Regions from separate parts of the Arthrobacter sp. TmtSoilC79 genome, predicted to be linked through region 1. Evidence: riboswitches for the same ligand, from Rfam matches in the RefSeq annotation. Region 1 holds a riboswitch; each other region holds the start of a gene.
The links. Region 1 has a riboswitch for S-adenosylmethionine ahead of AC6JA3_RS11815 (LLM class flavin-dependent oxidoreductase). Riboswitches for the same ligand answer to the same signal wherever they lie in the genome.
Positions count from the first base shown of each region.

Region 2: another riboswitch for S-adenosylmethionine. It lies ahead of AC6JA3_RS16275 (hypothetical protein); the one in region 1 lies ahead of AC6JA3_RS11815 (LLM class flavin-dependent oxidoreductase).
Region 3: another riboswitch for S-adenosylmethionine. It lies ahead of AC6JA3_RS02740 (DUF1737 domain-containing protein); the one in region 1 lies ahead of AC6JA3_RS11815 (LLM class flavin-dependent oxidoreductase).
Region 4: another riboswitch for S-adenosylmethionine. It lies ahead of AC6JA3_RS08025 (aminotransferase class V-fold PLP-dependent enzyme); the one in region 1 lies ahead of AC6JA3_RS11815 (LLM class flavin-dependent oxidoreductase).

Region 1 is NZ_AP046051.1:2,560,636-2,568,264, reverse strand. It holds gene AC6JA3_RS11835 (PLP-dependent cysteine synthase family protein) at 1-427, opposite strand, end outside; gene AC6JA3_RS11830 (MFS transporter) at 621-2,156, shown strand; gene AC6JA3_RS11825 (rhodanese-like domain-containing protein) at 2,120-2,575, opposite strand; gene AC6JA3_RS11820 (LLM class flavin-dependent oxidoreductase) at 2,617-3,756, opposite strand; SAM riboswitch class IV at 3,979-4,088, shown strand; gene AC6JA3_RS11815 (LLM class flavin-dependent oxidoreductase) at 4,125-5,222, shown strand; gene AC6JA3_RS11810 (NtaA/DmoA family FMN-dependent monooxygenase) at 5,287-6,702, shown strand; gene AC6JA3_RS11805 (ABC transporter substrate-binding protein) at 6,699-7,629, shown strand, end outside.
Region 2 is NZ_AP046051.1:3,569,614-3,577,242, forward strand. It holds gene AC6JA3_RS16255 (APC family permease) at 1-1,766, shown strand, start outside; gene AC6JA3_RS16260 (endonuclease domain-containing protein) at 2,012-2,854, shown strand; gene AC6JA3_RS16265 (helix-turn-helix domain-containing protein) at 2,946-3,521, opposite strand; gene AC6JA3_RS16270 (sodium:solute symporter family protein) at 3,788-5,323, shown strand; SAM riboswitch class IV at 5,606-5,725, shown strand; gene AC6JA3_RS16275 (hypothetical protein) at 5,741-6,058, shown strand; gene AC6JA3_RS16280 (hypothetical protein) at 6,055-6,246, opposite strand; gene AC6JA3_RS16285 (VIT1/CCC1 transporter family protein) at 6,476-7,629, shown strand, end outside.
Region 3 is NZ_AP046051.1:566,585-574,213, reverse strand. It holds gene AC6JA3_RS02760 (carboxymuconolactone decarboxylase family protein) at 120-602, opposite strand; gene AC6JA3_RS02755 (PLP-dependent cysteine synthase family protein) at 941-2,002, opposite strand; gene AC6JA3_RS02750 (aromatic amino acid ammonia-lyase) at 1,999-3,618, opposite strand; gene AC6JA3_RS02745 (NtaA/DmoA family FMN-dependent monooxygenase) at 3,618-4,946, opposite strand; SAM riboswitch class IV at 5,112-5,224, shown strand; gene AC6JA3_RS02740 (DUF1737 domain-containing protein) at 5,238-5,504, shown strand; gene AC6JA3_RS02735 (rhodanese-like domain-containing protein) at 5,501-5,911, shown strand; gene AC6JA3_RS02730 (O-succinylhomoserine sulfhydrylase) at 5,912-7,120, shown strand; gene AC6JA3_RS02725 (glutamate--cysteine ligase 2) at 7,222-7,629, opposite strand, start outside.
Region 4 is NZ_AP046051.1:1,727,149-1,734,777, forward strand. It holds gene AC6JA3_RS08000 (S1C family serine protease) at 1-313, shown strand, start outside; gene AC6JA3_RS08005 (hypothetical protein) at 322-696, opposite strand; gene AC6JA3_RS08010 (MFS transporter) at 734-2,182, shown strand; gene AC6JA3_RS08015 (metal-dependent transcriptional regulator) at 2,233-2,946, opposite strand; gene AC6JA3_RS08020 (class I SAM-dependent methyltransferase) at 2,956-3,780, opposite strand; gene AC6JA3_RS08025 (aminotransferase class V-fold PLP-dependent enzyme) at 3,930-5,339, opposite strand; SAM riboswitch class IV at 5,371-5,484, opposite strand; gene hisN (histidinol-phosphatase) at 5,667-6,479, opposite strand; gene rsgA (ribosome small subunit-dependent GTPase A) at 6,534-7,629, opposite strand, start outside.

The DNA of each region.
Region 1 (7,629 bases):
AAGCCCCGGGAGTGGAGGCCGCGAAGGCCGCAGCCCGGTTGGCCAGGTGGCCGGGATCGGATCGCGGAACGAAATCGGCCACCAGATGGACTTCGGCTCCGAAAGCGCGCAGGAGGCGGATCTTTTCAGCTGCCGTGGCCGCCGGAGCGAAAATCACCGAGCGATAGCCCAGTTGCGCGGCCACCAGGCTCAGCCCGATGCCGGTGTTACCGCTGGTCCCTTCCACCACGGTCCCGCCGGGCTCCAACAAACCGGCCCGTTCTGCGGCCCGGATCATGGAAAGTGCGGCCCGGTCCTTCACGCTCCCGCCGATGTTCTGGAACTCGAGCTTCGCGTAGATGCGGGGCCGGACACCTTCGCCCAGCCGTTTCAGCCGAAGCAGGGGAGTGCCGCCGATTGCGTCCAGGATTGATTCATACACGGTCATGCGGCCCACGCTAGGACGCGGCCATCGCCCCACAAAAAAGCGTTTCCCGCTGCGTCCTTCCATGACCGGAGCGTCGGCGAACAAGCCCCAAAGAGTCATAAACGAGTCACCGGCGGTAACCCGGATTAACGCCCCTTAACCGGGTGTCTCGCGATGCCCGAACCCCGGCAGAACCCGCCTAGAGTCCACAATCATGGGCCATGGAAATCACGCTAAGCGTTCCGCCCTCTGGCTTTGCCTGGGCGCCGGATTCATCACGCTGCTGGACCAGTCAATGTTCGTCCTGGCCGTTCCCGCGATGTCCGCCTCCCTGCATGCCGATTCCGGGTCCGTGCAGTGGATCCTGGCGAGCTACTCGCTGGCGTTCGGCGTCGCATTGGTTCCCGCAGGCAGGCTGGGCGACATCGTCGGGCGGCGCACGCTTTTCATCGCGGGCATTGCGGTCTTCGGCGCATCCAGCCTGGTGGGTGGACTGGCCACCGACCCCTCGCTGGTCATCATCGCCAGGCTCCTCCAAGGACTCGGCGCGGGCACCCTGAATCCGCAGGTGCTCGGACTCCTGCAGGACATTTATAAGGGACACGACCGCGCGAAGGCCTTGGGCGCCTACGCCGCCGCCGGTGGTTCCGCTGCAGTGTGCGGACCACTGATCGGGGGACTGGTCCTCTCACTGGGCGACCCCGGGATCGGGTGGCGGATCCTGTTCCTGGCGAACGTTCCCTTGGTGCTGATCCTGGTGCCGCTTGCCTTCCGGCTCCTCCCGCGGTCAGAAGGCAAACACCCCGGAAAAGCCAAACCGTCCATCGACGTCCTCGGCGCGCTGCTGCTAGGCGGAGTAGTGGTGGCATCACTCATTCCCACGATCTACGGCGCGGGCACCATTGCTGTGACCTCGCTGGCTGTCGGTGCCGGGGCACTCCTCGCCTTCGCCGGCTGGGAGATCCTGTACCACCGGCGTGGCCGAACCCCGTTGCTCAGTGCCCACCTGGCGAAATCCAAGGGTTACGCACTGGGCACCGTGGTGGCACTCTGCCAATTTGGCGTGGGCGCGGGAATGGCAGCTGTAACGGCGTTCTATTTCCTGGCCGGGACCGGGCTGGCTCCGTTGTCAGCCGCAGCCATCCTTGCGCCGCAAGCCGCCGGCATGCTGCTGGCGTCCAGTTTCAGCTGGCGTTTCGTGGCCCGCTACGGGCGTGCCGGGATCGTTTACGCGCTTCTGGGGAGCCTGGCCTGCCTGGTCGCCAAGGACTTTTTTGTGCAGGGGCTCGACGGCGGGACAGCGGCTCTTGCGGTGGCCGCCGTCGGGCTTCTCCAAGGTGTGGCAACCGGCCTGGTGGTCGCACCGAACCAGACACTCACCCTGGCCCATGCACCCGTGGGCGCCGCCGGAGTGGCCGCAGGTTTCTACCAACTCAGCCAAAGGTTCGCCGCGGCGCTGTGCTCGGCCGCGGCGGCGGGCATGTTCCTTCAGGCGCACGGCGCGGCCACAGGGGAAGCCTCCAAGGACGCCTTCCATCAAGGCATCGTGATGTGCTGCATTTTGCTGGGCGTCGCCTTGCTCGCCGGCGGACTCGACTGGCTGCGCGAGGCGCGGGACCGCACAAAGACAAATGCCGCCGTCGTGACTTCCGGACGGGAAGCCGCGACGACGGCGGCGGTGCTGACGCCGGAAGGCCCGACGGCGGCAGGTACTCAGCGCTCGGAAGCCACCGAATCGGTGGACGCCTGAGCAGTGGCGGCCGGCGGTGCCGCTTCGCCGGGCGGTGCGGTGGGCCCGGTGGTGGGGACGCCGGCGTCGCGGAGGGCCGGGAAGCCGCCGTCCACGTGGACAGCGTTGGCGTAGCCGAGGACCTTGAGCTTTTGCGCGACGGGTCGTGAACCGTTGACAGAGCCGCAGAACACCACGATCTCCTGGTCCGTCCCGGTAACCTGAGGCAGCCGGTGGGCGGATTCAAGGCTGAAGTCCTCCTCCACGTGCTCGCGGTTCACCACCACAGCGCCGGGGACTGCGCCGGTGCTGGCGCGGCCGCCCTCGCTGCGGACATCGATCAGCAGGGCGCCTTCTTCGATGAGCTTGGCTGCAGCATCGGCGGTGATCAGCTGGGTGTCTTGGACTTCGGTTTCCTGGACGGCGGTTTCGGTGGACATGGTGCTCCCTTATATAGGTGGTGATTGGAAAATCGGAAACGCTAGAGACCCCAGGCCTCGGCCAGCAGCTGGTAGGAGTTCTGCCGATCGGCGGGGTCATGGGCAATGGTGGTGATGAGAAGCTCCTGGGCACCGGTGACGCGTTGCAACGTGCGGAGACGTTCGCTGACCTGGTGTGGATCACCGACGAACCGGGTTTCCAGACGATCCTTGATGAGCTCCCCGGCTTCGGCGTCCAAGGAAAGCTCCAGCGCGTCTTCCGGTGACGGGTACGGGATGGCGCCCTGGCCGCTGCGGATCCCGTGGACCCAGTGCGCGTAGCCGCGGGCCAGGCGTTGGGCCTGGCGTTCGTCCGGGGCTACCAGCACGTCCGCGGAGACAATCACACGCGGTTCCCGCAATGCCGCCGAGGGTTCGAAGTGGGCCCGGTATTCGGCAATGGAGCCCAGGACGCCCGCCGGTGCCACGTGATAGTTCGCCCCGAAGGGGAGGCCCAGCTTGCCGGCCAAGCGGGCACTGGGTCCGGCTGTTGAGCCGTGGACCCAGAACTGCGGCGCCTGGCCGAGGGCGGGTGTAGCCGTGACTTCCTCACCATGTTTGGTCCTGTACTCGCCGGTGAAAAATCCGATGATGTCCTGGATGTCGTTCTCGAAGTTGTCCGTATCACCGGGGAAGCGACCCAGCAGCTCGCCCTGCAGCCGGAACTTCCTGGGCAGGACCGCACCGAAGATGGGGCGCGGCGCGGGGATCAGCAGTCCGTCAACCACCCGATCGGTGGGTTCCGAAGAGTCAGCGGGCACGACTCCGGGCGCGGGCTCGCTGGGCGACTTGGGCGGACCGGAGCGACCAAAGCCAAGGTCCACGCGGTCCGGGAAAACGGCGGCGAGCGTTCCAATGCTTTCGGCAATCTGGAGCGGCCTGTAGTTCCCCAACAAGGTGGCCGCGGTCCCCACCCTGATGGTCTTGGTGGCTGAGGCAACCAACCCGGCCAGGATGTGCGGGGCTGACCCCGCAACGCCTGTGTTGAGGTGGTGCTCGGCCAGCCAGTACCGGGAGTAGCCGGAAGCCTCGGCAGCGGCGGCAAGGGCAAGGGTGCTCCGCAAGGCATCGCCGGAGGTCTGCCCGGCCGATACCGGGCTCAGGTCAAGGACGGACAGGGGAGTAACTGAAGGCTTCGGCATGGCACGACACTACGGACGCCCCTGCGAAGGCCAAAGCCGATCCGTCACCGCGCTCAACCGGACTAAATCCAGCGAAATCCGGCGAAACGGTCCGTCACAACCGAGCCTTCGCCAGCCCGAAAATGACGATTCGGGCAGTCCCTTGACGTGGTATTTCCCGCCTTGACGCCGCAAGTCCAGCGGTTTGTACATTCCTTGGACAGCCTCCTAGATTCAAGTCCAGGTCAAGAGTCAGCACGCCAAGGACCGGCTCGTGCTGCGGCAACCCTCAGGCATTACGTGGCGGGGTGCTCCGGAAACAGACCAGGCCGCATCTGCGGCAAGTGAATGTCGTCCCAGCCGCTGTGCGGCCTCTGAAAGAGAGAATCATGCCTTCCACACCTGTACCCGAATTCCGCTCCCGCGTTATCGCATTGGAGCTCGACGGCGACGGAGCCCACCCCGCGTCGTGGCGCAAGGCCCACCATGATCCGCAGGCGCTATTGGGGGGCCAGCGGATCCGTGAAACCGTCCAGGCAGCGGACATCGCCGGTTTCCATCTGGCCACGTTCAAGGACACCCGGGTGGTGGATCCTGGAAGCACCGGGATTGCGGGCCGGATTGATGCGATCCAGCGAGCGGCCTTCGCGGCGCCCATCACCCGCTCTATCGGCCTGGTCCCGGAAGCCGGAACGCTCTTTACCGAGCCGTTCCATGTAGCTACGCAGCTGGCCAGCTTGGACTATTCCTCCTTGGGGCGGGCGGGTTGGCTGGTCGCCGCGGACAACCTGGACAAGGAAGCTCGCTCCGTGGGGCGCACGCAGTTGCCAGAAGACGAAGCAGTCAGCGAAGCCGCAGATGTGGTCCAAGCCAGCCGCCGGCTCTGGGACTCCTGGGAAGACGACGCCGTAATCCGCGACGTTGCCACCGGACGATACTTGGACCGGAACAAGCTGCACTACGCAGACTTTGAAGGTGAACGCTTCTCCGTGAAGGGACCGTCCATTATCCCGCGCCCACTCCAAGGGCAGGTAGTGGTGTTCGCGCCCGCTGAGCTGATCCCCGCCGTCGAGGCTGACGTTGCCCTGGTCTCCGCAGACACCACGGACACTCTCCCGCAAGCAGCCCAAGCTGCAGCCGCCGCTGGTGCGCCGAGGACCCTGGTGGAGTTGGACGTCATCCTCGATTCCCGTGGGCAGACCGCCGAGGACCGTCTTGCCGAACTGGACTCGTACGAAGAGTGGACGGGCGGTGCCCGCTACGTGGGCACCGCCGAAGGCTTGGTGGAACTGCTCACCACGCTGTTCGCAGCAGCCGACGGCGTCCGCCTCAAGCCAGCGGTACTGGATGTGGACCTCCCCGAATTGGCTAACAAGGTGCTCCCCGAACTGCACCGCAGCGGGCTAGTGGTGCCGCCGCTTCCGGGTGCCACACTCCGCGAAACCTTCGGCCTTCCCCGCCCCGCCAACCGCTTCGCCGCAGCCTGAGGCCGGCTGACCAACGCCCGCCGCCAAGAGCCCACTCACAGAGCCAGATTCAGAGAGCAGAACCATGACCAACCATCACCGCATCGCAGGCAACGGCCAGATCCAGTTTGGCGTCTTCTTCCAAGGCGTCAACCACACCACCGTGTGGAAGGACGCGCAGAGCGGCTCGCAAACCGACTTCGAGTCATTCCGCCGGGTGGCCCAGACAGCTGAACGGGGACTCTTCTCCGCGTTCTTCCTCGGAGAAGGACTCCGCCTCCGGGAACACCTCGGAAAGATCCACGATCTGGATGTCGTGGGCCGTCCCGACGCGCAGACCGCCCTCGCCGCGCTCGCAGCCATCACCACAAATATCGGGTTGGTTGCCACGCAGAACACTACGTACAACGATCCCGCGGATCTTGCCCACCGCTTGGCCAGCCTCGACCTGCTGTCCGGCGGCCGTGCGGCATGGAACATCGTCACCACGGACAACGCATGGACCGGTGCCAACTTCAGGCGCGGCGGGTTCCTCAAGCACGAGGACCGCTACGTCCGGGCCGAAGCGTTCGTTCAGACGGCCAAGGCTATTTGGGATTCCTGGGCTGACGGCGCAATCGCCGGGTCCCGGAATGATCCACGCTGGCTCCGCGAGGACGCCATCACCACGGTCAAACGCCACGATGAGAGTTTCGACGTCGAAATCACCGGCAGATTGCCGCGCTCCAGCCAGCAGCACCCTGTTCTGTTCCAGGCCGGGGATTCGCCGGACGGCCGTGATTTCGCCGTGCGGAACGCCGACGTGATCTTCTCGGCACACCCGGAACTGGAAGATGCCAAGAAGTTCCGCGACGACATCGTGGCCCGCACCCTCAAGGCCGGGCGTCCGGCAGATGACGTGAAGATTTTCCCCGGCCAGGAGTTCATCCTCGGTGCCACAGCCGCTGAAGCGGAGGAAAAGCACCAGTGGGTCCGCTCGCTGCAGGTGGGTCCGGAAACGGCCATCGCCTACTTGGAACAGTTCTGGGGACGCACTCTCACCGAATACGACCCCGACGGTCCACTGCCGGACATCGACCCCATTGTGGACGTCACCAACCCCACCCGCGGCAACGCCTTCCATGGGAAGAGCGCCAAGGACCTGGCCGCCCAGTGGCGCGCGGACGCCAAGGAAAACGGCCAGTCGATCCGCCAGTTCGTCGCTGCCCGTTCCCGGCTCAACGGCCGCGGCCTGGTGGGATCGTACGACGACATTGCAGACAAACTCGCCGAGTACGCCCACACCGGCGCAGTTGACGGCTTCAACATCACCCCATGGATTGTCCCTGGCGGGCTGGATGACATTGTCAACGAACTGGTTCCCCGCCTGCAGGACCGCGGCGTTTACCGTACCGAATATGAAGGCACCAACCTCCGCGAGAACCTTGGCCTCCGCGCCCCGCTGACCCGCCGCGGATCACTCACCAGCACCCAACTCACTGAAAGCGAAGAAGTCGCATGAGCGTCCCCAACCCAACCTCAGCGCGCCAGCTGTGGAAACCAGCCGCCGTCGTTTCCGTACTGGGAGCCTTTGCGCTCCTGGCCTCAGCTTGCGCTGGAGGGGCCGACGCCGGCACTCAGCAAAGTGCCGACGCCACACCGGTCTCCGGTGGCAACCTGAACTTCGCGGTGTCCGTTGACCGCGGCTGCATCGACCCGCAGCAGGTGGGCAACAACGATGCGATCGCGATTGCCCGGCAAACCGTGGCGTCGTTGACGTCTCAGGATCCGAAGACGGGCGAGATCGTTCCGTGGCTCGCGGAGAAGTTCGAAACCAATACGAACGCCACCAGTTTCACGTTTACCCTCCGCAGCGGTGCCACCTTCGCTGACGGGACCGCGATTGATGCTGCTTCGGTGAAGACCAACTTCGAGGCCATCAAGGCACTCGGTGCCAAAGCGACGCTGGGCTCCACCTACCTGAGCGACGTCAGTGCCATCACCGTGAAGGACCCGCAGACCGTGGTGGTGGATTTCTCCAAGCCGAATGCGCAGTTCCTCCAGGCAACGTCCACGTTCACACTGGGCCTGTTGTCTCCGGCATCTGCCACGCTTTCCGAAGCTGACCGTTGCGCCGGGAAGTTTTCCGGCTCCGGCCCGTTCAGCGTGAAGAGCTACACCGTGGACAAGGAAGCTGTCCTGGAACGCCGTGCGGGCTATAACTGGCCCGCCGCCACCAACAGCAACAAGGGCGAGGCCTACCTGGACACTGTCACCTTCAAGATCATTCCTGAGGCAGGGAACCGCACGGGCAGCCTGCAGTCCGGCCAGATCGATGCGACGGCGGCGATCTCCGCTGCTGACATCAGCCTGTTCAACGGCAACGGCTTCTGGAACGAAACCCGGGCCAACCCGGGTGTGGTCTACAACCTGTACGCCAACCAGACCA
Region 2 (7,629 bases), 1.0 Mb from region 1:
AGCCGGCCATTGCCGCGCTTGCCGCAGGACTGCTCTCCCCCCTGGCCACCCTCCTCCTGGTGTTGGCGACCCTGGCCGGTGCCCTGCCCGTTTACCGACGCGTGGCTAAGGAAAGTCCCCGCGGAGAAGGCTCCATCGCGATGCTGGAGCGGCTCCTCCCCCGCTGGGGCGGCAAGCTCTTCGTCCTGGCCCTCCTGGGGTTCGCCGCAACGGACTTCATGATCACCATCACCCTTTCGGCAGCCGACGCCACGGCCCACTTGATCGAGAACCCATTCGCCCCGCATTTTTTGGAAGGTCAGCAGGTGGTCATCACGCTTGCCTTGATCGCCGGGCTCGGTGTGGTCTTCCTGCGCGGATTCAAGGAAGCCATCAACGTGGCCGTAGTCCTCGTGGCCGCATTCCTGGCCCTGAACCTGGTGGTCATCCTCGTGTCCATCAGCCACCTCTTTACTGAGGCACACGTCATTTCGGACTGGTGGAGCGCCCTCACCACGTCCCACGGCGATCCGATCATGATGGTTGCGCTGGCCCTCCTGGTCTTCCCGCGCCTGGCACTGGGACTCTCCGGATTCGAAACCGGCGTGGCCGTCATGCCGCAGATCAAGGGCCACCCTGCAGACACCGAAGCAAACCCCGCAGGGCGGATCAAGGGTGCCCACAAACTGCTCACCACCGCAGCAATCATCATGAGCACCTTCCTCATCACTTCCAGCTTCACCACGATCATGCTGATCCCGGCAGCCGAATTCCAGGAAGGCGGCAAAGCGGAGGGACGCGCCCTCGCCTACCTTGCGCACAAGTTCCTCGGCGACGGCTTCGGCACCGTTTACGACATCAGCACCATCGCCATCCTCTGGTTCGCCGGAGCATCTGCCATGGCCGGACTGCTGAACCTGGTCCCCCGCTACCTGCCGCGCTACGGCATGGCACCGGCTTGGGCCAGGGCGCTGCGCCCACTGGTCCTGGTGTTTACGGTCATCGCGTTCATCGTCACCGTCATCTTCAAAGCCGACGTCAACGCCCAGGGCGGCGCCTACGCCACAGGCGTGCTGGTCCTGATCACGTCCGCATCCATCGCTGTCACACTGTCCGCCCGCCGGAAGAAGCAACGGGGCCAAGTCATCGGCTTCGGGATCATCTCCCTGGTTTTCGTCTACACCACGGTGGTGAACTCGATCGAGCGTCCCGACGGCCTGAAAATCGCGGCGCTCTTCATTCTGGGCATCATGGTGGTCAGCTTCATATCCCGTATGAGGCGCGCTTTCGAGCTCCGGGCAACCCACATCAAGATGGACGAGAAAGCCTTGGAATTCACCGCCAACGCTTCCGAAGGGCCGGTCCGGATCATCGCCCATGAACCAAAGCACCTCAGCGCCAGCCGGTACCGCGAGAAGCTCCAGCACGCCCAAGAGGCAAGCCACTTGCCTGTCGATTGCGACGCCGTCTTTATTGAAGTGATCGTGGACGACAGTTCGGACTTCGAACAGGAACTGAAGGTGGTCGGCAAGACGCGGCACGGCTTCAAGATCCTTGAAGTGCACAGCAACAACGTTCCCAATACCGTTGCCGCAGTGCTGCTCCACATCCGCGACGTCACTGGGTTCATGCCGCACATCTACTTCCGCTGGACCGAGGGCAACCCGATCTCCAACCTCAGCAAATTCCTGTTCTTCGGGGAAGGCGAGATCGCCCCGGTGACCCGTGAAGTGCTGCGGGAGGCAGAGCCGGACATCACCCGCCGGCCATGGGTGCACGTCGGCTGACCGCTCCCACCCGCGCCGCGCTCCTCCCCACTTCCTGGCGGGAGCGGGGAGCATGGATGCCGGATTTCCGTGTCCAGGGATCAGCCTTGGGCCTCCTGTGCCGAGGCAACCGGGAAGGAACGCACGCGCCACCCGAGGCAACCGGGAAGGAACGCACGCACCACGAATCCGGAAAGCCTCCTGGGTTACCCACATACGGGCACCCCGGCATTCCCTGCGCCCCTCAGTCCCGGTGGACTTGCTGGATGGATGCTCTCCAGTACCTCCAAAAAGTAGGCGGCGTGGCTCGGACCGGGCAACTCCTGGCCGCAGGCTACTCTCGTACGGACGTTGCCCGGCTGCCCACCCAGGGAGCCGGGCAACCGCGCCGTGGCGTCTTCATGCTCAAGGGCTGCAGGGCGGAATTTGCCGCGGCGATCCGGAACAACGCCAAAGTGACGTGCGCGAGCGCCGCCGGCCACTACGGTCTGTGGCTCAGGAGGCCGCCCGAACGGCACCACTTGGCGTGTAACCACGGCCATGGATCAGGTTTCGTGCGGCACCGGACCGTGAGGTTCGACGGCGATCCAACACTTCCCGTCGCGGGCGTGGAGGATGCCGTGATTCACTCGCTCGGATGCCTCGAGCCCAACGCCGCAGCAGCAATGGCAGTTTCGGCTGTTCGGCTTCACGGAGTTCCCTTGGCCCTGCTGCGGGAGGAACTCTCTGCAGACAAGTCGCGGCCGGCTCTCGTGATCCTTCAAGAACTCGATCTGCGGGCCGAATCCATCGTGGAAGTTGACGCCCAGTACCTGTTCAAAGCCCACGGGATTGGCTATGATGCCCAGGTGCAACTCCCAGGCATCGGCCGCGTGGACTTCCTGATCGAAGGAATGCTCATTGTGGAGGTGGACGGCTTCGCTTTCCATGCGGACCGGGCTTCCCTGCGCCGGGACCTGTTCCGGAACAACGCGTCCACACTCAAGGGATTCTCTGTCCTTCGCTATCCGCCGGAGGCAATCTGGTACGAACCGGACCGGGTTATTGCGGAAATCAGGGCAGTCCTGGAAAGGCTTCGCGACGTTCCTCCCCGGTTCGTCAGCAGCTGAATCGAGCCTCCCCCCGCAGTGGCAAGGCCAAGGAGAACCACAGCTCCAAAAATTCGGGGTAACCGGGAAGGAGCGCCGTGGCTCGAAGGAACTAGCGGCTCGCCGCCGGCACCAGGACCCAGAGCACCTCGACGGTCTCGTCCGTGGGGTTGATCCACGTGTGGGGTTCACGGCCAGGGAAGGAGAGCGTGTCCCCTTCTTCGAGGTCGTACTCCTCGTTGGTCAGAATCAGCTTGATGCGGCCTTTGACCACATGCAGGACATCCACATCGCAATCCACGGCGTAGAGCTCGTTTTCCCCACGGCCCCGAGGTTCGATGGTGGCCTGCAGAATCTGGAGGCGGCGCTCCGAACGTGCCGTCAGCAACCGCTCCACGATGCCTTGGCCACCCAGGGAGATGCGGGGGCCGTCGTCGCGCTTGGTCAGGTGCGTTTCCGGGGCGGCGAACAAGTCGCCAACCGAGACCGAAAGCACCTGGCACAGGGTGACCAGGGAAGCGACCGACGGAGAGGTCAGGTCGCGCTCCACGCGGCTGAGGAAGCCCTTGGTCAGCCCGGTAGCGTCTGCCACTTGCTCGATGGTGAGTCGCTGCGCCTGCCGGGCTGCGCGGATTCTGGAACCGATGGCAACGGGTACATTGCTCGGTTCAACGGGGAGAGCCTTCATTCACGAACCTTTCAGGCCTGTCATGTGGCCCTGTCATTGGAGCAATAGTAGCCGGGAGACGGACCAACAGGGCCAGAATCCGCGTAACCATGACCAAAGCATCTTGACTGTTACTCCGATCACAACATATCCTCATAGGCAACAAGTGTTGTCTGTGAGGCACACAACACCTCCCCAATCTCCAATCGTCAGCACAGAGACTTCGACGCTTCGCAGGAGTATCGTCGAAAACCCCAACCTCCGTGCATCAGCTCCAAGGACCGTTCATGGAATCTTCGGCTATTAACATCGCAATCGTGGTGGTGTACCTGCTCGCCATGCTGGCATTCGGCTGGTGGGGCAAGTCCCGCACCAAGAACAACAGCGACTTCCTGGTGGCCGGCCGCCGCCTGGGCCCCTTCCTTTACACAGGAACCATGGCCGCAGTGGTCCTCGGTGGCGCATCCACCGTGGGCGGCGTAGGCCTCGGCTACAAGTTCGGCATCTCCGGCATGTGGCTGGTCGTAGCCATCGGCTCGGGTGTCCTGCTGCTCAGCCTGCTGTTCGCCGGCACCATCCAGCGCCTGAAGATCTACACGGTCTCCCAGATGCTGAGCCTGCGCTACGGCAGCAGGGCAACACAGACCTCCGGCATCGTCATGCTGGCCTACACACTCATGCTCTGCGCAACCTCCACCGGCGCCTACGCCACCATCTTCGTGGTCCTCTTCGATTGGGAACGCTGGCTGGCGATCGCAGTCGGCGGCGCGATCGTCCTGGTCTACTCCACCATCGGCGGCATGTGGTCCATTACCCTGGCCGACCAGGTGCAGTTCATCATCAAGACCGTAGGCATCTTCTTCCTCATGCTCCCGTTCGTCATGAACGCAGCCGGTGGCATGGATGGCATCCGTTCACGGCTTGAGGACAGCTTCTTCCAGATCGACGGCATCGGCACCCAGACCATCATCACGTACTTTGTGGTCTACACCCTGGGCCTGCTGATCGGCCAGGACATCTGGCAGCGTGTGTTCACTGCCAAGACCCCCACCGTTGCACGCTGGGGCGGCGCCACCGCCGGTGTTTACTGCATCCTTTACGGCATCGCGGGTGCACTGATCGGCCTGGCTGCCCGTGTAGCCCTCCCGGATATCGATGTCGCAAACCTCGGCAAGGACGTTGTCTACGCAGAGGTTGCAACGCACATCCTGCCCGTCGGTATCGGCGGCCTGGTGATGGCAGCAGCTGTTGCCGCCATGATGTCCACCGCTTCCGGAGCGTTGATTGCAGCGGCAACGGTTGCCCGCGCCGACGTAGTTCCGTTCGTGGCCAGCTGGTTCGGCAAGACCATCAACACCGATGACAGCGAGAACCCCGAGCACGATGTCAAGGCCAACCGCTACTGGGTCCTTGGACTCGGTGTTGTGGCCGTACTGATCTCCATGGCCGCACAGGACGTGGTGGTTGCCCTCACCATCGCTTACGACATCCTGGTCGGCGGCCTCCTCGTGGCAATCCTCGGCGGCCTGGTGTGGAAGCGCGGTACGGGCATCGCCGCCGCGTGGTCCATGGCAGTTGGCTCGGTGCTGACGCTTGCCCTGCTGATCCTCTTCGCCGTCGGTATCATTCCGAGTGCGGACGGCGTCTACGCCAACGAGCCGATCTACTACGGTCTCGCCGCCTCCTTCATCGCCTACGTGGTGATTTCGCTGCTCACCCCGCCCACCGACCCTGCAGTCCGTGAGGCCTGGGACAAGCGCGTTGCCGGGGCCGTCTCTGAGGAACTTCCCCCTGAGGCCCACCCGGTCAGCAGCCACAAGTAGGACCCCACGCAATACCCCAACAACAAAGTTCGACGGCGGCGCCTCCCCTTTTCGGGGAAGCGCCGCCGTTGTTTTTTCCCCGGGGAAGAGGGCGTTGCGTGGCCCGCTTTGCTCCCTAAAACCTCGCCAAAGCCCGCAGAGCAGGCCTCACAACGGGAAGGAAGAGGGCGTTGCGTGGCCCGCTTTGCTCCCTAAAACCTCGCCAAAGCCCGCAGAGCAGGCCTCACAACGGGAAGGAGGGAGGGAGGGAGGGGTGGGTGGTGTGCGGTAAGGTTGTCCCAGCTTCAAGAGATGTGGTGCCAAGCTCCGACTGGCCACACACCAACCCCATGTTCACGGGTGGTTCGGATGAGGAAGCGGCCCGTCCCGGACCAGAGACAACCGAGCGGGCAAGAGCACTCCCCAAGGAGAAGTCCCTTGCCGTACCAAGGCACTACCACCCCGGCCGACTCATCAGACCCGGCAATTTCCAAGCCCACGGCCCCCGTTGCCTCGACGGTCGCGGTGATTCCCGCCGTCGATCTCTTCCTCGGCACGGTGACGATCGTGGCAAAAGCTGGAACGGCAAAGTTCCGCCATCCCCAACCGCACCTGATCGCTGGGGCGTTGGCCCGGGCCGTCAGGCCCACCCGCTGGTGCGGGTCGTCCAGGACCCTCACGGTGACTGTTGCCGCCGTCGGCCAACGGGCGGGTGTGCAGCAGCACTACACCCTCACCGACCAGGACCCGTCCTAGATCTCCTCGTCTTCCTCACGGAATTCTTCAGACTCGTCCAGGGGAACCACGCGATCGTCGTCCTCCGGGGCGTCTACTTCCTCTACCCAGGGCTCGTCCACTGGCTGGTCTTCGGCGTAATCGTAGGCCGGGTCGGACTCAATGGTGGTCCGTTCCGGGTGGTTGGCGTGTGATTCGGTGGTGTCCATGGTGCAACCTCCGTCTCGCGGGCCGCTCAAAGCCCTGGTGACCGTGTGCGGGGTGGGCCCCGCCCCTGTCCTTCCATCTGAGCACCGGCGCAGGCGAGGGTCAAGGGCCCAAAATTACGGTGCGCCGAACATTCCGATTGAGGAATACCGGCCAAAAATCCGCGCAAATACGCGGTACAGTGGGGCGTGCAATGGGGCCGCAACTACCCCACCCAGCACAGGAGAAAAAGTGCAAAAGCACCAGGAATCCCACGGTTCGTCGAGCCCCGCTCCGGACCCCGCCCCCGAAACAGCAGACCCCGGCAACGCCTCGCAGCATCCCACGTCCTCGGACATCCGCCGCTGGCGGCAGTACCTGGCCGACGAGCGGGCCGAAGCCGCCGTCTACCGCGAACTCGCCCAGCGACGCGATGGAGAAGAGCGCCAAATCCTGCTGGCTCTGGCCGAGGCCGAAGGCCGCCACGAGGCCCACTGGCTCAAGCTCCTGGGAGAGCACGCCGGGATGCCCAAGGCAGCATCTGCCCGGAGCCAGTTCCTGGGCTTCCTGGCCCGCAACTTCGGATCAGTGTTCGTACTCGCCCTGGCCCAGCGCGCAGAGGGCCGTTCGCCGTACGGCACAGAACCCGCGGCAACCCCTGCCATGGTGGCTGACGAGCAGATCCACGAGGAAGTTGTCCGTGGCCTGGCAACGCGTGGACGGAACAGGCTCTCCGGAACTTTCCGGGCCGCGGTCTTCGGCGCCAACGACGGTTTGGTGAGCAACCTTTCGCTGGTCATGGGCATGGCCGCCACAGGTGTGCCCAGTCCCGTGGTGCTGATGAGCGGCGTGGCAGGCCTATTGGCTGGCGCGTTGTCCATGGGCGCCGGGGAATACGTCTCGGTCCGCTCCCAGCGCGAACTGCTCAACGCTACGTTGCCAACGCAAGCCACCCTCACGGCCGCACCGTCCCTGGACATCGAGCACAACGAGTTGGTCCTGGTCTACCTCGCCCGCGGAATGACGCGTGAGGCCGCAGAGCACAGGGCCGCGGAGCGCATGGGCTTGTTCAGCTGCGATTGCGATCCCAGCCTTTCCTTGCAGCCGGAGAAGCCCGCCACCGATGAGCACGAATCCGTTGGCTCGGCGTGGGGCGCGGCAATGTCCAGTTTCTGCTTCTTCGCCTCCGGCGCCATCGTTCCCATCCTGCCTTTCATTTTTGGGATGACCGGCTTCGCCGCCTTGGTAGTGGCCGGCGCTTTGGTGGGCGTCGCGCTTCTGGCGACCGGCGCCGTCGTGGGCTTGCTGTCCGGAACCTCGCCCCTGAGCCGCGGTCTGCGCCAGCTGGCGATCGGGTTGGGAGCAGCTGCGGCCACCTACGGGCTGGGCCTGGTGTTCGGCGCCAC
Region 3 (7,629 bases), 2.0 Mb from region 1:
CCCACATTGAACCCGGGCAGCCCTGACACGCCGGGCAAGAGGTGTGTCGGATCGGCCCTGCGAGCCAAAGTTGGTGGCGGAGGCACGCCCCACATTTGCTGGGCCTACTTCTCACTGGGTTACTTCTTGCCTGCGCGGACCGGGTGCTCGCTCAAGATAGACAGCCGGTTGAAAGCGTTGATGCCGATCGCAGCCATGCAGAGCACACTGATTTGCTCGTCGCTGTAGTGCTGCCGTGCCTTCTCAAAGAGCTCATGACTGGGCCGTGAAGAACTCATGCGGGTTATTTGCTCAGCGATTTCCATGGCCGCCACTTCAGCGGAATCAAAGAGCTGAACTTCCTTGTAAACAGCTACCAAGGACAACCGTTGTTCTGTTTCACCGAACTTCAGGGCCCGGCGATGGTGAAGGTCAAGGCAGAAGGCGCAACCATTGATCTGCGAGCACAAGTAGTTGACGAGTTCGAGCGTGCGACGCGAGATTCCCAGTCGGTCGGCTTCGTCTACAAGTTGCTGGGAATAGTGGCTCAGCGTGGCATAAAGTTCCGGCTGTTGCTTGTCCAGATAGCCGGCCAGACGTGGTTTTGTTTCCTGTTCGGGCATGGTTGGAGCCTAGCGCAAAGGGCCCATGCAGCCTGACGCGAGAGGGTTCGCCCCAAACCCAGGGGACCTGAGAGAAGGTCCGCCCCCAACCCCGGGGGATGTGAGAGAAGGTTCGCCCCAAACCTCGGGGACCTGAAAGAGGGTTCACCCCAAACCCGGGGGACCTGAAAGAGGGTTCACCCCAAACCCGGGGGACGTGAGAGAAGGTGCGCCCCCAAACCCGGGGATGTGAGAGAAGGTGCGCCCCCAAACCCGGGGGACCTGAAAGAGGGTTCACCCCAAACCCGGGGGACGTGAAAGAAGGTGCGCCCCCAAACCCGGGGGATGTGAAAGAGGTTCTATTCGCGCGCGGCAGGGGTGTCGGCGGCCAGTCGGATGCCGTGCTCGGCCAGCCATGCCGGGTTGAAGGCCTTACTCAGGTAGTTCGTGCCGGCGTCGGGCGCTATGGCCACCACCACCGAACCGTGCGGCGCAGCACGGGCCACCCGGACAGCCGCGGCCACCGCGAGCCCGGAGGACGGGCCAAGCGCCAGGCCTTCTTCGTCGAGAAGCCTGTGGACGGTGGTGTAGACCTCGTCGTTGGGAATGCGCAGGAATCGGTCCACAATGGAGCGGTCGAATGCCTTGGGCCATTCGGGTTCCGGCCAGGAGTTACCCACGCCATCCACCAGGATCTCGCCGGGGTGCCCGCCGCTGTAGGCGGAGCCATAGGGGTCGGCTCCAACAACTTCCAGGTGCCCGCCGGGCCGTGAATCCGCCACGCGTTCCTTCAGGTACCGCCCGTTCCCGCTGATGGTCCCGCCGGTCCCTATGCCGGCAACGAAGTGCGTGACCTGGCCGCCCGTCTGCTCCCAGATTTCCGGTCCGGTGGTTTCATAGTGCGCCAAGGGATTGGCGGGGTTGTCGAACTGCATTGGCCGCCAGGCACCGGGTGTCTCTGCGGTGATCCGGGCGGCTACTGCGCGGGCGTTCTCCGGTGACTCGGACGGCGCATTCCAGTCAGTCAGGATCACGCGGGCCCCGTAATTGTGAAGCGCAGCGAGCTTTTCTTCGGAGATCGTATCGCCCGTCACCACCACCACTGGGTGGCCCGTCAGGTGCCCGATCAGTGCCAGGCCGATCCCCGTGTTGCCCGAGGTGCTCTCCACAATGGTGGCTCCCGGCTTCAGTTCGCCTGACTTCTCGGCCGCGCGAACCATGCTGAGGGCGGTGCGGTCTTTGATGGAGCCCCCGGGGTTCTCGGACTCAAGCTTGATGTGGATGGTGCTCCCCAGGCCGCGGCCCAGCGACTCCAACTTCACCAAAGGCGTGTTGCCCACTTTGTCCAGGACCGAGGCGTCCAGCCCGTCCGGGGTAGCCGTTGCCGAGTGGACTCCGTGTTTGCGAATTGTTGTGTTCACCGCAACTCCGCCCCTTCCTCTGTTTCCGGGAGTACTCGGTCCGTGGCGTCCCGCAGTGCAATCCGCGCCCGTTCCACGAGGTCGGGCGCCGCCGGCCTGTCGGCCAGCACATCAGCGAGTCGACCCACGACGACGGCTGTCCCCTTCCCGAGCGGCTGCGCGGCTCCCGCTTCCAGCAGCAGATAGGACGCCGTCAATGCCTCGATTGCCAACAGTTTTTCCAGCACTTCCACCGACTTTTCGAGTTGCTGCAGGGCCAAGGGGGCCAGCGTTGAGTGGTCCTCGACGTCGGCGGACAGCGTTGGTGCGCCGAGGGTGGCCGGGGCGGCCAGGAACTTGAGTTCGGCCAACAGCCCGGCGGCGGAGTACCACAGCAGCCCGGGCAGTTCCTCCTGGGCAAGCCCGGCAGCCGGGGCAGAGTCCAGTCCGGCCCCGGGTCCAGACCCCGCAGACGGGGCTTTAGTCGATGCTGCTTGCAAGTGCCTGGCCCGGATGGCCCGTTGCGGCGGATACAGCTTGGCGATGCGCCGCTCGCTGGAGATCCCCACGTGTGCCACCGCGACCCGCAGGCCTTCGAACGCAAGGGCCAGTTGCATCGGCTGGAAGTTCCCGCCGGACACCATGAGCCCGGACTCGACATCAACCAACGGATTGTCGCCGCGACCATTCAGCTCTACCTCCAACGCAGCATCCAGCTGCGCCACGAGGGATCGAAAAGCCCCGTGCGTCTGCGGTGCGGCCCGGAAGGACAACGCATCCTGCACCGACACCTCGGGACGCACATCTTCCATCCAGCCACCACTGAGCAGGTGGCGCACTGCAGACGCCGAGTCACCCTGGCCGTTTACCGCCTTGGCCGCTTGGATGGCCGGCGAAAACGGACTGAGGTTCCCGCCGCCGTCGTACCTGGCGGTGGTCTCCAGCGAGAGGGAAAGCGCGACGTCGGCCAGGCGGGCCAAGTATTGCAACCGCACCAGGGCGAGGGTTCCGACGCCCACGGAGTAGGCGTTGGCGCTGACCAAGGCGAGCGCTTCGCCGGGCGCTAGGACCAGTGGCTGCAGGCCGGCGTCGGCGAGCGCTTTGGCTCCGGGGATCAAAGTGCCGTCGGCGTCGAAGGCTTGGCCCTCACCAATGGCAACGGCTGCGACGGCGGCCAGCTGGGTGAGGTCCGAGGAACCCACAGAGCCTTCGCGCGGGATGGCGGGAAGGACTCCACGGTTCAGCATCTCCCCATAGAAAGCGGCTGTTTCCGGGCGCACGCCGGAACCTCCCCGGCTGAACCCGATGAGCCGGGCCAGGATCACAGCGCGGGCAGCGGAACGGTCCAAGTAGGAGCCCACGCCGCTGTTGTGATACCTGACGACTTGGATTTGATACGCCAGCAGCGACTTCTCCTCCACAGCGGTATCCCTGCCGGATCCAAGCAAAGTGTTGAGCCCGTAGACCCGCTGTCCGGAGGCCGCCGCATGCTCCAGAACATCCCGTGAGCGGGTCATCAGAGTCAACGCATCTTGGTTGAGTTTCACGTGGAACGAGGACTCAGCCGTTAGGGCAACACTCCGCGCGGAAATCGGCGTCGTTCCCAAATGAAGGGCGCGGGGCCCAGCAGAGGCCATCAAAAGTCCAGGAGGTTCTGCCGGAACCCACCATTGCCGTAACTCTTCCTCAACAGGCCACGGCGCCGCAGTTCGGGAGTGAGTTTATCCAGTACCCCATGGACCGTCACCGGATCCACGAAACCGGAAAAGAGGAACCCGTCGCCGCCCACCTCGGAGCCGGTGGACTCAAGGTAGTCGGCAATCTGGCCCACGGTGCCGATGATCGAATCCCCTGCCCCGCCGCTCCGGGCCTGCAGGATCTCACGCAAAGTGGAACCGGGAGGCGCCGCCTTGGCGAAGTGTTCCAAGGTCCCCTGGTTGCTGTTGGTACTCAGTTCCGGCAGTGGAGCATCGAGGTCGAATTGTTTGAAGTCGATCACCGAAAGATACGAAATGGAGTTGAGCTGGCTGTCGATGTCCCGCTGGGTGAGTTCACGGCGCTGGGCCCGCAAGTCCTCAGCTTCGGCAGTTGAGCCAACCACGGTGGGCTTCAGGACGAAAAGTACCTTGACGTCGTCGGGGTTCCTGCCTGCCTTGGCGGCCTCGGCACGGATGGAGTCCCGGTAGGCCTTCATACCGTCAACGCCGCGGGCCAAGGCAATGGCGACGTCGGCATGGCCACCTGCGAACGCCTTCCCCCGCGGTGACGCGCCGGCCTGCACCAACACGGGTTCTTCAGGCAAAGGCGCCGTGTTCAGGGGACCGCGTACCTTGAAGAAGTCGCCGTGGTGGTTGATCGGATGCACTTTGCTGTGGTCCGCGAACATGCCGGCTTCCACATCCTCAACCACAGCGCCAGGTTCCCAACTCCGCCAGAGCCGCCTGACGACGTCGACGAATTCCTCCGCCTTTTCATACCGGAGGTCGTGTTCGATCTGCTGGTCCAGCCCGTAGTTCTGCGCGGCGAGGTCGCTGCCGGACGTCACCACGTTCCAGCCCAGCTGCCCTTCCGAGAAGTGTTGCAGCGTGGCCAGGAGCCGGGCGGCTGTGAAGGGCGGATAAAAGGACGCGCTGACCGTCGGGACGATCCCCAGGTGCTCGGTGGCGGACAGAAGATACGGGACCAGCGCCAGGGGATCATGCTTGGGCGCGAAGGAGGCATGAGCCAGGGAGACCTCCGCCGATCCGCCGTACGTGTCCGGCACGGTGAGGGAATCCTCAATGATGAAGAGGTCCAAACCGGATTGTTCGAACGCCCGGACTGCGTCCTGGTACAGGGCGGGTTTCTTCCAGTCGTAGCCCAGGCCGTAGCCCGGCGTCCCCCACCCCTGGACACCGAATCCGTGGCCTACAAACCATCCAAAGTGCAGCATGGGCTTGAGTGTAGAACTGCTCTGTCCGTTCACCGCGACCTGATTTCATGCGAAGTTACAGGGGGTCGTACTGGGTCAATTATGCTCCCGGGACGTCACATTTGGTGAGGTCCCGGGCAGCCCCCGATTACGCAACATGACGGCCGGAGAACAGCACGCAAGTGCGGCCCAAGGCCGGTCGATGTTACGTTTTTCTTGAGTAATGAGTACCAGCGCAAAGCCCTGACTTGCTGGTCGGCAACCCTCTCTCCGGCGGGGTGCCTCAGGTGACTACTCGGCGTATCGACAAATTCGAACTGCAAGCGTGACTGAGGAGCACCAGCAATGCCTGAACCCACTGAAGAAAAACTCTCCTACCGCCTGATTACAGGCCCGGACAACCGTGAATTTTGTGAGCGTATCCATAGCGCACTCGCCGAGGGCTATGTGCTCCATGGCAGCCCGGCAGCAACGTTCAACGGCACCACCGTCATTGTTGCCCAAGCCATTGTCCTTCCCGCTGCGATCGCCAACGCTGACGCGGCCGTAGCCAACGCAGTGGACCAGCTTGAGAACTACGACGACGAAGAAGCATTCGAGGGCCACGCATGAGCTACGCAGGTGACCTGACCCCACAGGACGCGTGGGCCAAGCTTGAACAAGGCGCCATCCTGGTGGATGTCCGCACCGAGGGCGAATGGGCCCACATCGGCATCCCGGACACCAAAGCCACGGAGAACGATCCCCTCTTCATCCAGTGGAACCTCGCCGGCGGCATCCCCAACTCCCGCTTCATCGAGGACCTGCAGCAGCAGGCACCCGAGGACGAAGCCGTGGAGCTCGTCTTCATCTGCCGCTCCGGCCAGCGCTCCATCTCCGCCGCGATCGCCGCGACGCGAGCCGGCTTCACGGCCTACAACGTCCTTGAAGGCTTTGAAGGCGAACCGGACCGCTACGGCGAGCGCACCGTAAACGGCTGGAAAAACCGCGGCCTGCCGACGAACCTGGGGACCGAGTAAGTGACATTCAATCCCGACGCCGCCGGCTGGAGCCCTGACACCCAGGCCGTTCGCGGTGGTCTTGACCGTACCAATTTCCAGGAAACCTCCGAGCCGGTTTTCCTGAACTCCGGCTTTGTCTATGAGTCAGCCGCTGCGGCCGAACGTGCCTTCACCGGCGAGGACGAACGCTTCGTCTACTCCCGCTACGGCAACCCGTCCGTGGCCACCTTCCAGGAGCGGCTGCGGCTGCTCGAAGGAACCGAGGCATGCTTTGCGACGGCGTCCGGCATGTCCGCGGTGTTCACCGCCTTGGGTGCCTTGCTGGCTGCCGGCGACCGCGTGGTGGCCGCCCGTTCCTTGTTCGGTTCCTGCTTTGTGATCCTCAATGAGATCCTGCCCCGCTGGGGCGTGGAGACGGTATTCGTGGATGGCCCGGATCTGGACCAATGGCGTGAAGCCCTCTCGGAGCCGACCACCGCCGTCTTCTTCGAGTCACCGTCCAACCCCATGCAGGAAATCGTGGACATCGCGGCCGTCAGCGAACTGGCGCATGCCGCCGGGGCGACCGTCGTCGTCGACAACGTCTTCGCCACTCCCCTGCTGCAGCGCTGCGGTGAGCTGGGCGCGGACGTGATTGTGTACTCAGGCACCAAGCACATCGACGGCCAGGGCCGTGTTCTGGGCGGCGCGATCCTGGGGACCAAGGAGTTCATCGACGGCCCGGTCAAGCAGCTCATGCGGCACACCGGCCCGTCGCTGTCCGCGTTCAATGCCTGGGTGCTGACCAAGGGTTTGGAGACCATCGGCCTGCGGGTAAACCACAGCTCGGCATCGGCTTTGAAGATCGCAGAGTGGCTTGAGCAGCAACCCGCCATCAGCTGGGTCAAATACCCGCTGCTGAAGTCCCACCCGCAGTACGAGCTTGCCGCGAAACAGATGAAGGCCGGCGGTACGGTGCTGACGTTCGAGTTGTCGCCTTCGGCCGGACGCTCAGCCAAGGAGGCTGCGTTCGCCTTGCTCGATGGGCTGCGCGTGGTGGACATTTCCAACAACCTCGGTGACTCCAAGTCACTCATCACCCACCCGGCCACCACCACCCACCGGGCCATGGGTCCGGAGGGCCGGGCCGCGATCGGCCTCAGCGACGGCGTGGTCCGTTTGTCTGTGGGCCTGGAAGACGTGGACGACCTCATCCTGGACCTGGAGAAGGCCCTCAAGCAGGTCTGATCCTGCAGCCGGGGAAGCATCCTTCCTTCCCACCGTGCCGGAGCAGTCAACGCTGCCGGCACGGTGGCGAAGTCCACGGAAGACCGGGGAAACCTGCGGACCTAGGGCCGCCTGACCCTGGCCAGCGTCGGCGCGGGCTCCTTGTGCGCGTCGGCAGAGGTTCCGCGGACCGTCACCTTCGCTGCATGCCCGACGACGGCGGCCAAGGCTTCCGCGGTAGGCGGACTACCCGCCTGGCTCTGACCGCCGTGCCTCCTGTTGGTAAAGCGCACCGCCGCTTCCCGCTGCTCGTGGGCGCCATTGCCCCGATCCAGCAACTCCTGGATGCCGGCCTTGACCAGTTCCAATTCGCCCTGGTCATCCAGGACCGGGCTCACATAATCCACCAACGCCCACACCACTTCCGCTGCCGGACGTGGCCGGAAATCACCGAAATCCAGAAGATCTCCGCGCAGCCCGGCATTGCTGGCCTGCCAACTTGCCATCCGCAGGAGTGCCGTGGGCACCGG
Region 4 (7,629 bases), 830 kb from region 1:
CCGCGTGCATCGTGCGTACTTGGGGTTGGTGAGTACTCCCATCCCGCTGGACGCCAGTGCCGTGGTCCGGACCGGGCAAAAGGAGGGGTTGCGCGTGGTGGAGGTGCTTCCGGGGTCGCCGGCCGAGATCTCTGGACTCCAGCCCGGAGACATAGTGCTCCGCGCCAAGGGGCGGGCAGTATCGAGTGCAGAGAGCCTGCAGAAGCTGCTTTTCGAGGAAGCGATCGGGGAACCGTTCCCGCTGACGGTCCTCAGGGAGGGCCGGGCCCTTGAACTCCTGGCGGTGCCGTCGGAGATGGAACAGCAGCAATAAGCGGCAGGCTAGGCTTTGCTCTCCGGAACATCAACGACGCCCACAAAACGGCTGCCGACACCTTCATATTCGCTGCGCACTTCGCCCAGGAAGAGCTTGGGGAGGTCACTGTTCCGGTGGGTGCCGCAGTACACGAAGGAAAAGTCCGGCCACCACTTCTTGGGGCGGATAGCCTCGGAATAGCCGCAAACAGCACAGGTCAGATGGACCCAGACAGGGCGTTTACCGGTGCGGTTGGCCCTGGACTGCACCAGCCAAGCCGGCGGATTGTCCTGCATATCGCGCAACTCGGCCTCGGAGAGCCGGGACGGAATACCGTGGCGTTGGGCCATTTCCATCGAAATATCAAGGGCCAATGCGGCATCACGTCTGCTAATCACCATTCAACGATACGGGACTTACCGGGCGTAGGCTGTGCTCATGACTGACGCAGCGCCCTTGCTACCCAGTACGCCGCTCCAAAAGCGCGTGCTGGCGGTAGCTATTGTGGCGTCCTTCATCGCCATCCTTGACGGATTTGTGGTGAATCTCGCACTGCCTGCCATCGGGCGGGAACTGGGCGGCGGCCTGGTCATCCAGCAATGGGTGGTGGATGCTTACCTCCTGACACTGGGCGCCCTGATCCTGGTGGCGGGATCCTTGTCCGATCATTTCGGCAGGGCACGAATACTGGAATGGGGGCTTGCAGGCTTTGCTGCGACCTCGGTTTTGTGCGGCCTGGCCTGGACGGGCGAAGTCCTTGTGGTTTCAAGGGCACTCCAGGGAATTGCCGGCGCACTGTTGGTTCCAAGCTCGTTGGCCATGATCATCACATCCTTCTCCGGGCCTGCCCAATCCAAAGCAATCGGCCAGTGGTCCGGATGGACCAGCGCGGCAGCCATAGTCGGCCCCTTGATTGGCGGAATGGCAGTGGACCTTCTTTCCTGGCGCGTCATCTTCTTCATCAATGTCATCCCCGCCATTGCGATCTGGCCCATGCTGGCCGGCCTCCGCGCATCCGATGCAGCGAGGGACAAGAGCAAACGCATCGACTACCTCGGGGCCTTCCTGGCCATGGTGGGCCTTGGTGGTCCGGTGTTTGCGTTTATCGAGCAAGGCCGGATGGGTTGGGGCAGTGCCCAGGTGTGGGTGCCCCTGGCTGTAGGCATCGTGGCCATGGCCTTGTTCCTGTTCCATGAAGCCAGGACAGATGAGCCGATGCTGCCGCTGAGGTTGTTCGCGATCCGCAATTTTGGCTGGGGCAACCTTGCAACGCTTGCCATCTACGGCGGAATTTCGCTGGGGTTCTTTGTGCTGGGCATCTACCTTCAGCAGGTAGGAGGAATGGCCGCTACGGTTGCGGGGATGGCGTTGCTCCCGGGCACGGTCATCCTGATGATCGGGGCATCCTATTTTGGGGGACTGGCCGGCAAGTACGGTCCCCGTTGGTTCATGACAGCAGGACCTTTGCTGTGTGGTGTGGGTTTCCTGATGTCCCTGTCCATCCAGGAGCCCTTGAACTATTGGACCCAGGTACTGCCCGGGCAGATCGTTTTCGGACTTGGCCTGGCCACCCTGGTGGCGCCGCTGACGGCCGCGATCCTTGGTGCAGTCCCGCCGGCGGAAGCGGGAATCGGTTCGGCAGTAAATAACGCGGTAGCCCGCATCGCCGGGTTGATCACCATCGCCTTTGCCGGGCTGATAGTAGGACCGGTCTTCAGCCGGGAGGGCTTGTACAACGCGCTGTTGGTCACAGCGGCACTGTTCCTGACCGGGGCGGTGGCGTCCGCCGTCGGAATTCGAAACCCTGCCAGGGTCACCGCGCCCGCTGATGAGGGGGAACCGGTGGCAGCACCCGACGACGACGAAGCGGCCGGGCAGCGCGACTGACCTTCCGGAGTGCCCGGGTCAGGCCACGCCAATGCCAATCCCTGTCCAGGTCAGCGGCCCTGGAGGACGCAGCCTTCGTGAACCCCGGCGCTTTGGACCCACAGCGCCGAGGCCACTTCGTCGGCGAGATCGAATTCACGGCCCTTGACCCCGGAACCGATCCGCACCACCAAGGCACCCCCGAATGGTTTGCGTCCCATCACTTCGACCGGGGCGTCCAGTGCAATGTCTTCGGCAGCGAGGTACCTGAGGAGTTCAGGGTTCTCATCGCTGATCCGGGTGATACGGCCCGAATGGCCTTGGTCGAGCTCGATCATGCGGTAAGCGTGCGGAAGATCAACCGAACCGTCTGCCGACGGGATGGGATCTCCGTGCGGATCCCGGACGGGATGGCCCAGTTTGGCGGACATGCGCTCAATGAAGGTATCCGAAACCGCATGCTCCAGCATCTCGGCTTCGTCATGGACCTCGTCCCAGCTATACCCGAGTTCTTCCACCAGGTAGGTCTCGATGAGGCGGTGGCGGCGCACCATGGCCAGTGCAAGCCGCATGCCGGCAGGGGTCAGGCGGATGGCACTGTACGGTTGGTGGTCCACCAGGCCCTGGTCCTTGAGCTTCCGGACCATTTCGGACACGGAAGAATTGGCCACACCAAGGCGCTGGGCAAGCTGGGAGGATGTAATCGGCTTGTCTTGCCACTCCGTATAGGAGTAGATGACCTTGACGTAGTCCTCGATCGAGGAGGAGGGCGTACTGGTCTTCACATCCCAAGCCTACCGTGGAAGGGGTCCGGAGTTCCTGGATGCACGCCACGTCTGGGTCACGTACGGCACCTTGATGGTCTCTTCGGCCACGTATCCGAGGTGCTCGTAGAGGTACCATTCCAGGTTCCCCATCACTTTGGCCCTCGTGGCATCGTTGGCCCGGAGGTAATAGCTCCGGGATTTGGTCAACTCCATGATGTCGTTCGGCGTCAAGGCGTCTTCCCACCGGGTGAAGTGACTTTCCAGGCCGGTGAACTCCGGGCCGACGACTGGCCGGAAGCCAGGCTTGTGGACATCCCCTGCATGCATGATGCGCGAGAGCCGATGTACCCAGGGGACCTCGGTATCCAACTGGTTCCAGATCAGGCCCAAGGTGCCATGCGGCCTCAGGATTCGGGCAATTTCCGTACTCGCTGCGAGCGGTTCGCACCAGTGCCAGGCCTGGGCGACACTGACGACGTCGAATGCTGAGTCCGCCAGTCCGGTTGACTCGGCAGTTCCCTCCAACGCGACGACGTTGGGGTGGGACTTCCGCAGCTGGTCCAGCATGTCGGTGGAAGGATCGACGGCGGCAACGTCCAGTCCGCGCTCCACGAGCAGTGCCGTGAACTTGCCCGTCCCCGCTCCGATGTCTGCGGCTGTCCCGGCTCCTTCGGGAACCAGCCACTCGACGGAGTCCAGGGGATACCCGGGCCGTACGCGATCGTAGTGCTCTCCGCCATCCTGGAAGCTTTGGCCGAATTCATGGCGGCGGTGGGCATGAAGCTTGGGTCCACGTGGTCCGGCCGGTGCGGGAATGGCGGGCCGCCCGTTCGAGGCAGCCGTAGAACGTATCGCCACCAAAGACTCCTTCACAGGCTCGCCAAAAAGGTACCCTACGAATTTACCGCAGCGGACACGACCTGATGCCTCACGTCCGGGAAGCCCACCGGTCCCGATGGAGCGGCTTGCCCCACGGTGATGTCTTAGTCGGCGGTGGCGCTCTAGTCCACGGTGCAGGGAGCGGCACCAGCTGTGCCGGGAGTATTGGGAGCCCACTCGGGGTAGGTGCGGTGGTCATTGGCAGGTACCCAGCGGCCTTCGTCCACCACGTAGTCCCAGCCAAGTCCGTTGTCCTTGAGGTTCTCGATGCCCGCCAGCAGCCTTGTGGCGTCCTCCAGGCGGGAGCCAACGCCAAAGCTTGCACGCAGGGATCCCGAGGGAAGGCCCAGGCGCTTGAGTAACGGGTGGGCGCAGAAGCGGCCGTCCCGGAGGCCAACGCCGTGCTCGGCGGCCAGGTAGGCGGCGACCAAACCGGCGTCGAATCCTTCCACGGAGAAGTTGACGACGCCAATGGTGTCCACGGAGTCGGAGAAGATCCGGTGGACCGTCACTCCGTCAATGGCCTCAAGACCGTCCACCAGGTAGGAGCGGATGGCGGCCTCGTGGGAGTGCCAGGCCTCCTGGTCCAGTCCGGCGAGGACCTGCGTCGCCCGTGCAAGGGTTGCGGCGCCGAGCACGTTGGGGGAGCCGCCCTCGTGACGGGCGGGTCCGGTGGCCCAACTGACGGAGTCCAGTCGGGCTTCACGGACGGCGCCTCCACCGGCCAGGTGCGGGGTGCCGGCGTCGAGCCAGTCCGGACGGCCCACCACTACACCGGCACCGAAGGGCGCGTACAACTTGTGGCCCGAGAAAACGATGTAGTCGACGTCGGCTTCGGTGATGTTGATCCTGCGGTGGGGCGCCAGCTGGGCTGCATCCACCACGATCCTGGCGCCGTACTCATGTGCCAGAGAAGCGAGTTCGGCTATCGGGAGGATCTCACCGGTGACGTTCGAGGCACCGGTGACAGCAAGCAGGCTGACCCCGCCCTGCGCCAACTCGGCACGAAGCTTGTCCAGCGTGGCAGTCAATGTGGAGGCCGCTACCACGCTGCGGTGCGGTACGCCTTGCCAGGGGAGCAGGTTGGCGTGGTGCTCGATGTCCAGGTAGAGGACTTCGCCGGAGAACCGGCCATCGGTCTGCGGAAGGCAGCCGGCCAAAAGGTTCAGGGAATCGGTGGTGTTCCGCGTAAAAATGACGGAATCGTCCGGGCGCCCACCCACGAAGTCGCGCACGATGTTCCGCGAGTTTTCATAGACCGAGGTACTGATCTGTGAAGCATAACCAGCGCCGCGGTGCACGCTGGCGTAGTAGGGCAGGACCTCGTTGAGATATGCAGAGACGATGGTCAGCGCCGGAGCCGATGCTCCATAGTCCAGGTTGGCGTAACGAACGTGGCCGCCTTGGATCAGCGGGGCCTGCAGCTCGGCGCCTGTGACCGCGGCGAGCGGGCGGATTGCAGCAGCTGCCGGTGACGGGGCTTCTTCGACAAAGGAAGGAATGGCGTTGGCATCGAACGTGACGGTACTCATGGGACCTCATTCAAGAGGGACCCCCATAGGGGATCCGCGCTTGCCGCATCCGTTCCGGACCGGCCGGGTCGTCACCCGGGGCACCCCACCGCGAATGGAGGGTTGCCGGCCAGCAAACCGGGGTTTAGCGCTGGCACTCGTGACCTGTAAAAAAGGTTAGGGCACCTCCAGCGGCCCTCCAAAGTCGCCGCGCAATGTTAAGCACTTTGTTACGGCAGGCTTGTAAAACGGAACTTTGACGAAGAAAAAACGGCAGACGCCCACCAAAGGGGGCATCTGCCGTCGAATATTCGCTGAAAGGACCTAAACGTTGCCAGCGGACTGGAACTAGAGGAGATCGTCCAAACCTGGGTTGAGACGCTTGAGTACCTCTGAGTGCAGGATTGAATTGGTCGCCAGTGCGTTGCCGCCGAAAGGGCCGTCCTCGCCTTCAAGGGAGGTAAAGCGGCCACCGGCCTCAGTCACGATCGGGACGAGGGCCGCCATGTCGTAGAGGTTCAGTTCGGGCTCGCAGGCGATGTCCACGGCACCCTCGGCGACGAGGCAGTAGGACCAAAAGTCACCGTAGGCGCGGGTTCGCCAGACGTCCTCCGTCAGTCCAAGGAACTCGTCCAGGTTGCCGCGTTCCTTCCAACCGGACAGGCTCGAGTACGACAACGAGGCATCGGAGAGCTGGGTGACGTTGGAGACCTTCAACCGCGTGGCCGCAGCCAGGGACCGGCCCATGTAGGCACCCATGTCCTTGGCGGCCCACCAGCGCTTGCCCAAGGCGGGGGCGCTGACAACACCCACAACCGGTTCTCCCTCATCAACCAACGCGATCAACGTAGCCCACACCGGTACACCCCGGACAAAGTTCTTGGTGCCATCGATGGGATCAATGATCCAACGGCGCGAGCCATGTCCGGTGCTGCCAAATTCCTCACCCAGGACTGCATCGCGGGGACGCGAACGCGAGAGTTGACCCCGGATGGCTTCCTCGGCCGCTTTGTCAGCGTCAGTGACAGGGGTGAGGTCGGGCTTGGTTTCGATCTTGAGGTCCAAAGCCTTGAAGCGATCCATGGTTTGGGCATCGACGGAATCAGCGAGGACGTGGGCAAGGCGCAGGTCATCGTTGTAGGTGGAAACGGGATGGGTCATGCCACCAAACTATCCTGAAACATTCGCTGCGGGGGGAGGTGAAGCCCCAAACGATCAGTTGACGGTGCCCAGTTCCTTGGTCTCTTTTGCTTCCAACCGTGGGTCCGCACCCAGCAGCCGGCGCAGCGAAGCCAACCGCGCCACACCCGACGGTCCGGCATGGCCCTCGTTCACCCATGAATCCAGTCCACAGTTGATGGCGGTGGCATCGTGCTTGCAGCCCCGTTCGCAAGCCTCGGTTCCAGGCTCGAGATCCGGGAAGGAATGCAGAATCCGGTCCGGATCCACGTGGGCAAGGCCGAAGGACCTGATGCCGGGAGTGTCGATGATCCAGCTGCCGGCCGGGGCGTCGGATAGTTTCAGGGCCAAGGCGGAGGAGGAAGTATGCCGGCCACGGCCTGTGACGGCATTGACGCCGCCGGTGGCCCGCTCTGCCCCCGTCAGGGCATTGACCATGGTGGACTTGCCGACGCCTGAATGGCCGAGCATCACGGTGACTTTTCCGCCGAGGTGGGAGCGCAGCTGCGCTACGGCATCCCTGTCCAGCCGGGCCGAGAGGCCGTCGTCGGATCGGGCGTCGATGCCGCCTGCTTCGGAGTCGGCGGTGCGGCTGATGATCACCGGGAAGTCCAGGCTGAGGTAGTTGGCGAGCAGTTCCGCTGGATCCTTGACATCCGCCTTGGTGATAAGGAGCAACGGCTCAATGCCGGCGTCGTAGGCTGCCACCAGGGCGCGATCGATGAACCCGGTGCGCGGTTCGGGGTTGGCGGCCGCCACCACAATGACCAACTGATCGGCATTGGCCACCACCACCCGTTCGATCGGGTCGGTATCGTCGGCACTGCGGCGCAGGAGGGTCCGCCGTTCTTCCACGCGGACCAGCCTCGCCAGGGTGTCCGGCGATCCGGAGACGTCGCCCACCAAGGCCACGAAGTCCCCAGGTACTACCGGGTTCCGCCGCAATTCGCGGGCACGGGCAGCGATAACGACGCGGGCGTTCGCGGAATCCTCGTCCACAATCGCCCTGTAGCGCCCACGGTCAACGGTGATGATCCGGCCAATAACCGCGTCATCGTAGCTGGGCCGGTCCTTGGTCCTTGGCCTGGACCCTTTTTTGTTGGGTCGGATCCGGACGTCGGACTCATCCCAG